One region of the Streptomyces sp. NPDC058051 genome, then DNA from elsewhere that is predicted to be linked to it. Evidence: riboswitches for the same ligand, from Rfam matches in the RefSeq annotation. Region 1 holds a riboswitch; the other holds the start of a gene.

Evidence for each region. Region 1 has a riboswitch for glycine ahead of gcvP (aminomethyl-transferring glycine dehydrogenase). Riboswitches for the same ligand answer to the same signal wherever they lie in the genome.
Region 2: it holds a riboswitch for glycine, as region 1 does, so the genes downstream of both, gcvT (glycine cleavage system aminomethyltransferase GcvT) here and gcvP (aminomethyl-transferring glycine dehydrogenase) in region 1, are expected to answer to the same signal.

The regions. Positions count from the first base shown of each region.
Region 1 covers NZ_JBHVRW010000013.1:10,969-15,086, reverse strand. The annotation lists gene gcvP (aminomethyl-transferring glycine dehydrogenase) at 1-1,738, opposite strand, end outside; glycine riboswitch at 1,933-2,029, opposite strand; gene ACFVUT_RS21125 (PRC-barrel domain-containing protein) at 2,143-2,511, shown strand; gene ACFVUT_RS21120 (DNA polymerase IV) at 2,436-3,896, opposite strand; gene ACFVUT_RS21115 (MerR family transcriptional regulator) at 3,963-4,118, opposite strand, start outside.
Region 2 covers NZ_JBHVRW010000016.1:20,568-24,685, forward strand. The annotation lists gene glyA (serine hydroxymethyltransferase) at 1-837, opposite strand, end outside; gene gcvH (glycine cleavage system protein GcvH) at 857-1,234, opposite strand; gene gcvT (glycine cleavage system aminomethyltransferase GcvT) at 1,326-2,450, opposite strand; glycine riboswitch at 2,590-2,687, opposite strand; gene ACFVUT_RS23855 (AAA family ATPase) at 2,845-3,573, shown strand; gene ACFVUT_RS23860 (enhanced serine sensitivity protein SseB) at 3,610-4,118, shown strand, end outside.

The DNA of each region.
Region 1 (4,118 bases):
CGGCGAACTCGCCCTGCGAACCGGCATTCGGCTGGAGCGAGACCGCGTCGTATCCGGTGACCTCGGCGAGCCGCTCCTCCAGCTCACTGATGAGGGTGAGGAAACCCTGCGCCTGCTCAGCCGGCGCGAAGGGGTGCAGTGCACCGAATTCGGGCCAGGTGATCGGCTCCATCTCGGTGGTGGCATTCAGCTTCATGGTGCACGAGCCGAGCGGGATCATGCCGCGGTCCAGGGCATAGTCCCGGTCGGCGAGGGTGCGCAGGTAGCGGAGCATCGCGGTCTCGGAGCGGTGCTGGTGGAAGACCGGGTGGGTGAGAATCTCGTCGGTGCGCAGCAGACCTTCGGGGAGCGCGTCGGCGGCCACGGCGTCCAGCGCCTCTATGTCCCCGTCGGCGCCGAAGGCGGCCCAGACGGCGGCGACCCGCGCACGGGTGGTCGTCTCGTCGCAGGCGAGGGAGACCAGGTCGGTATCGACGAGCCGCAGGTTGACGCCGCGCTCGCGGGCGCCCGCCACGACCTCGGCGGCCTTGCCCGGAACGCGCACGGTCACGGTGTCGAAGTAGGCACCGGTCACGACCTCGACACCGGAGGCACGCAGGCCCTCGGCCAGGATCGTCGCGTAACGGTGGGTGCGCCGAGCAATCGTCCGCAGCCCCTCCGGGCCGTGGTAGACGGCGTACATCCCGGCCATGACGGCAAGCAGCACCTGGGCGGTACAGATGTTGCTGGTGGCCTTCTCGCGGCGGATGTGCTGCTCGCGGGTCTGCAGGGCCAGCCGGTAGGCCTTGTTGCCGTCCACGTCGACGGACACCCCGACGAGTCGGCCCGGAAGGCTGCGGGCGAACTTCTCGCGTACGGCCATGAAGCCGGCGTGCGGCCCACCGAAGCCCATCGGCACACCGAAACGCTGCGTGGTACCGACCGCGATGTCCGCGCCCAGGTCGCCCGGTGAGGTGAGCAGGGCCAGGGCCAGCAGATCGGCGGCGACCGTGACGATCGCGCCGAGCCCATGGGCCTGCGCGATGACGGGCTCGATGTTCCGTACCGCCCCCGAGGCACCCGGGTACTGCAGCAGGACACCGAAGACACCACGTTCGGCGACCTCGGCCGGAATGCCGTCGGAGAGGTCGGCGACGACGACCTCGACACCGGTCGGTTCGGCGCGGGTCTCTATGACGGCGATCGTCTGCGGCAGAGCGTCGGCATCGACCAGGAATACGCCGTTCTTGACCTTGCCGACGCGCCGCGAGAGCGCCATGGCCTCGGCGGCCGCGGTGCCCTCGTCGAGCAGGGAGGCGCCGGAGGTGGGCAGTCCGGTCAGCTCGGCGACCATCGTCTGGAAGTTGAGCAGCGCCTCCAGACGACCCTGCGAGATCTCCGGCTGGTATGGCGTGTAGGCCGTGTACCAGGCGGGGTTCTCCATGACGTTGCGGAGGATCACCGGCGGGGTGAAGGTGCCGTAGTAGCCGAGCCCGATCATCGGGGCCAGCACCTGGTTGCGGTCGGCGAGCGTGCGCAGCTCCGCGAGAACCTCGGCCTCGGTACGGGCGGCCGGCAGCTGGAGTGCCGCCGCGCTCTTGATGACATCGGGCACCGCTGCCGCGGTCAGCTCGTCCAGCGAGCCGTAACCGACCTGGGCGAGCATCTTCGACTGGGCCTCGTCATCGGGGCCGATGTGACGCTGCTCGAACGGAATGCCCTGCTCCAGCTGGGAGAGCGGAGTGCGACGGGGGGTCATGGTGGAGGCCTCCTGGTCTGACACGACCTGCGAGGGGCACCACGGCGCGGGTGCCCGAACGGCCTCCCCCTCTGTCATCTCAACCTGAGAGCTTCACCGGCGCACCCTGAGGCGTGCCGGCTTTCACCGTCGGTGAGGAAGGGAACCGCGTCGGCACTCGGCCGCACGGAGCCCGCCCTGCTTTCCAGAGTGGCCTCGTCCGTGCGGTACGGGGGCCTGAGAGATTCCGGGGAGGATTTGCTCCTTCGGCGCCTTCGGATTCGCTCCGGAGGACTCTCCCGCACGGGGTCAGCGGCCGTAAACAGACTACCAGCGGGGTTCGCGGCGGAATTCTCGAGTGGCCAACCCCCCGGATCTGCACTTCTGTAGTGCTTGTGGAGTAGCAGCGTCCAGTGGGAGGGACCGTGCAGACCGACATCGATCCGCGCCGCCTGATCGGCAGCAAGGCGTTCGACCGCAAGGGCACCAAGATCGGAACCGTGGACGAGGTGTACCTCGACGACGCGACCGGTGTGCCCGAGTGGGCAGCCGTACGCACCGGACTCTTCAGCCGGGACGCGTTCGTCCCGCTGGAGCCCAGCGAATTCGTGGAGGATTCGCTCCGTGTCCCCTTCGACCGTGCGCTGATCAAGGACGCACCCGACTTCGGCGTCGGCCGCCATCTCTCCCCGGAGCAGGAACTCCAGCTCTACCGTCACTACGGTCTGGACTCCCCGCCCGGGGAGACCGGACCGGACAGGGACTTCGGCAGGCTGGCCGGCCAGGACGAGTAGTCCCCCGGGTTCCGCACCAGCGGCAGCGGGTCGGCCGGCTGGAGTTCCGGATCGTCGATCCGGAACGTGCGCACCCGGCCGGGCGCTGATCCGGGCTCCTCGAACCGCACCGTCACCCGGCCGACACCGCTGCCCTGCACCCAGCCGTTGCCGTACGTGTCATGGCGTACGTCGTGTCCGGCGGGCCACCGCCGTGCGGCGAGCCGCTCGGCGGTCTCCTGGGGGTCTTCCCGCTCGTCGTGTACCGGCGCGTCCCCCTCGCCCGCGGGCGCTGTCTCCTCCCCGGCCGTTTCCCCGGTCGCGGCCTGTTCACCGGCGGCCTGGGCGAAGAGGTCTTCCTGCGTGTAGTCGGCGAGCCCCGTGACGCCCACACCCAGGAGCCGTACGCCTCCGGTGGTGTCCACGGCCTCCAGGAGCCGTGCGGCGGCCTCCCGGACCACCGCGGGATCGTCCGTGGGCCCACGCAGCGTCTCGGACCGTGTGAGCGTGGAGAAGTCGTACCGCCGCACCTTCAGCACCACTGTCCGCCCGGACCGCCCCGCACTCCGCAGCCGCTGGACGCATCGGTCGGCCAGCCGTTCCACTTCCGTCCGGACGCGCACCCTGTCGTGCAGGTCGGTGTCGAAGGTGTCCTCGACCGACACGGATTTCGCGTCCCGCTCCGCGACCACGGGCCGGTCGTCGAATCCGGACGCCATGCGGTGGAGCGAGCCGCCGTGCGCCTTTCCCAGCAGACGCACGAGCTCCGCCTCGCCCGCCTCGACCAGATCATTGACCGTCGTCATGCCCGCGCGGCGCAGATGATCCGCCGTCGCCGGTCCGACACCGGGGAGGATCCGTACCGACATGGGCGCGAGCAACTCTCGCTCCGTCCCGGGCTCTATGAGAAGCAGCCCGTTCGGCTTCGCCTCCTCCGAAGCGATCTTGGCCAGCATCTTGGAACCGGCGAGCCCGACCGAGCCGGTGAGCCCCGTGACCGCTTTGATGGCCGTGCGCAGCTGCTCACCGATCTCCCGGGCGGAAGCGCTGTCGTCGGCCGCCCCGCCGGCTTCCAGGTCGACAAAGGCCTCGTCCAGGCTGAGCGGCTCCACCAGCGGGGAGAGCCGCCCCAACAGCTCCATGACCTGGTCACTGACCGTCCGGTACAGGGAGAAGCGGGGTACCAGATACGCGGCGTTGGGAGCCAGCCGCCGAGCCTGCGCCGTGGGCATCGCCGAGTTGACCCCGAAGCGCCGGGCTTCGTACGACGCGGTGGCGACGACCCCGCGCGGCCCGAGCCCGCCCACCACGACCGGCTTGCCGCGCAGGCTGGGCTTCGCGGCCTGCTCGGCCGAGGCGTAGAAGGCATCCATGTCCAGATGCAGGATGGTGGGCGCGGCTCTCACATCAATCGATGCTGCCCTACGGCACTGACAATCGCCGCGTTCACTGCGCCTGCCGCACCCGCCGGGTCAGCCTGCGCGATTGCGCCGCCGCGCCAGCTCATCGGTGGGGTTGTTCCCGATCAGTGTCTCGCCGGTGTCCACCCGCTCCCCGTGCAGCTGTGACAGCGCCACATCGACGTCCCGCCACACCACACCCACGGCGATGCCGAAGACCCCCTGGCC
Region 2 (4,118 bases), on a different contig from region 1:
CTCGCTCGCCGCGACCTTGAACGAGACCGCCTTGGCCGCGATCACGTGCTCCAGCGGACCGCCCTGCTGGCCCGGGAAGACCGCGGAGTTGATCTTCTTGGCGAGCTCCTGCGTCGACAGGATGACGCCGCCGCGCGGACCGCCGAGGGTCTTGTGCGTGGTGGTCGTGACGACGTGGGCGTGCGGCACCGGGTTGGGGTGCAGGCCCGCGGCGACCAGTCCGGCGAAGTGCGCCATGTCGACCATCAGGTACGCGCCGACCTCGTCCGCGATGCGGCGGAAGGCGGCGAAGTCCAGCTGGCGCGGGTACGCGGACCAGCCGGCGACGATCAGCTTCGGCTTGGACTCCTTGGCCAGACGCTCGACCTCGGCCATGTCCACGACGCCGGTCTCGTCGACGTGGTACGGGACCACGTTGTAGAGCTTGCCGGAGAAGTTGATCTTCATGCCGTGGGTCAGGTGCCCGCCGTGGGCCAGGTTCAGGCCCATGATGGTGTCGCCCGGCTTCAGCAGCGCGAACATCGCGGCGGCGTTGGCCTGTGCGCCGGAGTGCGGCTGGACGTTCGCGGCCTCGGCGCCGAACAGCGCCTTGATGCGGTCGATGGCGATCTGCTCGACGACGTCGACGTGCTCGCAGCCGCCGTAGTAGCGGCGGCCGGGGTAGCCCTCGGCGTACTTGTTGGTCAGGACGGAGCCCTGGGCCTCCATGACCGCGACCGGAGCGAAGTTCTCCGAGGCGATCATTTCGAGGGTGGACTGCTGGCGGTGGAGCTCGGCGTCGACAGCGGCGGCGACGTCCGGGTCCAGCTCGTGGAGGGAGGAGTTGAGAAGCGACATCAGGTGGTCCCTTGGGGTCTCAGTTGCCGGAGAACGCGGTGTACTCGTCGGCGGAGAGCAGGTCCTTCGGCTCCTCCGCCACGCGTACCTTGAACAGCCAGCCGCCCTCGAAGGGAGCGGAGTTCACCAGCGACGGGTCGTCCACGACGTCCTGGTTCGCGGCGGTGACCTCGCCGGTCACCGGCGAGTACAGGTCGCTCACCGACTTGGTCGACTCCAGCTCGCCGCAGGTCTCGCCCGCGGTCACCGTGTCACCGACCTCCGGGAGCTGGGCGTAGACGACATCGCCGAGCGCGTTGGCGGCGAACTCCGTGATGCCGATCGTGGCCACACCGTCCTCGACGGCCGACAGCCACTCGTGCTCCTTGCTGTAACGCAGCTGCTGGGGGTTGCTCATGACCTGAATTCTCCTGTACGCGGGGGAGTGCTGATGAACGGTGGTCTTACGGTGTGAGACGCGACTGCGTCACTTCCGGGATGCGGGGACTTCACTTCCGGCGCTTGTAGAAGGGCAGTGCCACGACCTCGTACGGCTCGTGGCTGCCCCGGATGTCCACTCCGACGCCCTCGGTGCCGGGCGTGGCGTGCGCGGCGTCCACGTACGCGAGGGCGATCGGCCTGCCCAGGGTGGGCGACGGGGCGCCCGAGGTGACACTGCCGACGACCTCGCCCCCGGCGACGACGGAGAAACCGGCACGCGGTACCCGCCGGCCCTCGGCGATCAGCCCGACCAGCTTGCGGGGCGGAGCGGTCTCGGCGCGCTCGGCGGCGGCCTGCAGGGCCTTGCGGCCGACGAAGTCGCCCTCCTTCTCGAACTTCACGACCCGGCCCAGACCCGCGTCGAACGGCGTCAGCTCGGTGGTCAGCTCGTGCCCGTAGAGCGGCATGCCGGCCTCCAGGCGCAGCGTGTCGCGGCAGGAGAGACCGCACGGGACCAGGCCGTGGGAGGCGCCCGCCTCGGTGAGGGCCTTCCACAGGCGCTCGGCGTGCTCGGGGGCGACGAACAGTTCGAAGCCGTCCTCGCCGGTGTAACCGGTACGGGCGATGAGCGCGGGCACACCGGCGACCGTGCCGGGCAGACCGGCGTAGTACTTCAGGCCATTCAGGTCGGCGTCGGTGACGGAGGCCAGGATGGCGGGGGACTCGGGGCCCTGGACGGCGAGCAGGGCGTACGCGTCGCGGTCGTCGCGCACCTCGGCGTCGAAGCCGTCGGCCCGCGCGGTCAGCGCGTCCAGCACCGTCCGGGCGTTCCCCGCGTTGGCGACGACCAGGTACTCGGGGGCCGCGGCGTCACCGAGGCGGTAGACGATCAGGTCGTCGAGGATGCCGCCGTCCTCGGCGCAGATCATCGTGTAGCGGGCGCGGCCCACGGCGACGGTCCCGATGTTGCCGACCAGCGCGAAATCCAGGAACGCGGCGGCCTCGGGTCCGGTGACGGTGATCTCGCCCATGTGCGACAGGTCGAAGAGACCGGCCCTGGTGCGGACCGCGTGGTGCTCGTCGCGCTCACTGGCGTAGCGCAGGGGCATGTCCCAGCCCGCGAAGTCGGTCATGGTCGCGCCCAGCGAACGGTGCAGCGCGTCGAGGGCGGTGAGACGGGGGGCAGTGCTCATGGATGTGGCTCCCAGGGCATGACGACGAGGACGATCCCTCCCCATCTGTCATCGGAACCTGAGAGGTTCGCCGAGAGCCCCGAAGGGATCGGCTTGCACCTTGGGTGGAGCCGCGGAGCGGCCCGCTTTTCAGATCTGCCTCATCCACGCGGTACGGGGCCTGAGAGATTCAAGGGAGGAACTTGCTCCTTCGGCGCCCGGCACAGGCAGTGACCGGGACTCTCCCGCGCGGATTCAAGCGGCCTTTATGCAGTTGGCCGGGCCATCATCGCATGCATCGCGCCGGAGTGGGGCCCCGGTCCCTGACCGGAATTCGGCGGCGTGGACGGTTGTGCCGCATTACCTTTTCTTTACACTTCATGGGCATACGTGGGGCGAGGCGAGGGGGAGGGCGATGACGTTGCAGCGGTACGCGACGACGGTGGGGGTCGCGCACGACGCGAGTCCCGCACGACCGGGGGCCCCGGTCGCGGAAGCACTCGGCGCGCACGCGCCCGTCGTACGGGATCTGCGGGACCGGTCCGGTCGCAGCCCGCGCGCCCTGCGTTTCGCGGCGGGCGATGTGGTGGTGGTCTCCGGGCTGCCGGGAAGCGGCAAGTCGACGCTCATCCGCAGGGCGGTCACGACGGCCCGCGCCATCGACTCCCAGGACACCCGGGAGCGCTGGGCGCGACTGATGCCCCGGTTACTCCCGTACGCCCTCTACCGGCCGCTCGTCCGCGCCGCCCACTACTGGGGACTGTGGCGGGCCCTGCGCTCCGGAGCGTCCCTCGTCGTCCACGACTGCGGAACCCAGGCGTGGGTACGCGGCTGGCTGGCCCGTGACGCACGACGCCGGGGCCGCGTTCTCCACCTCGTCCTGCTCGACGTCCCGGCGCGGACGGCGCGAGAGGGGCAGCGGGAGCGTGGACGAGGCGTCTCCGGATACGCCTTCGCCCGGCACCGCAGAGCGGTGGGGAGACTGCTGCGGAACACCGGGACCGGCCTGCTGCCGCTCGGCTGCGCCTCGGCGGTCCTCCTGGACCGGACGGCGGCGGCGAAGCTGGACGTGATCGCCTTCGCGGACGTATGGCATGCGCCCGGCGACGGCGAGCGCCCGGAGGGTCCGGCGGACGGACGTTAACCTTCTGCCGGAAGGCTCGGGCAAGAAGGGGAAGCAGTGGACATTCCGGCACAGGTCCAGTCCCATCCGCAGAGCGGATGGCCGGCCAATGAGCTCGAAGAGGTCCTGGCGGCCTCGGTGGGCGTCCCGGAGGCGGGCGGACGGCTCGTCGAGGTGCTCGGACGGAGCCACGTCTGGGTGCCCCTGCCCAACGGCGGCGCACCCGACTCCCCCGACCTGGACCTGCCCACGATGGAGATCGAGGGAGCCGCCTTCGTCCCCGTGTTCAGCTCCGAACAGCAGTTCTTCAGCTGCGTCGGCAGGCACATGTCCTTCACCGTCGCGCCCGCCCGCGACTTCGCCCGCGGCCTGCCTCCGCAGCTCGGCATCGCGGTGAACCCGGGCGGAGCCGTCGGCCTGCCGCTGCCGCCCCCCGCCGTGGCCGAACTCTGCCGCACCGGACGCACCCCGCTGGACGGACCGACCACCGGAGGCCGGGTCCGGCTGTACGAACCGGCCTGGCAGGAGGAGCCCGTCGACTTCCTCGCCGCGGCAGCCGGCGAATT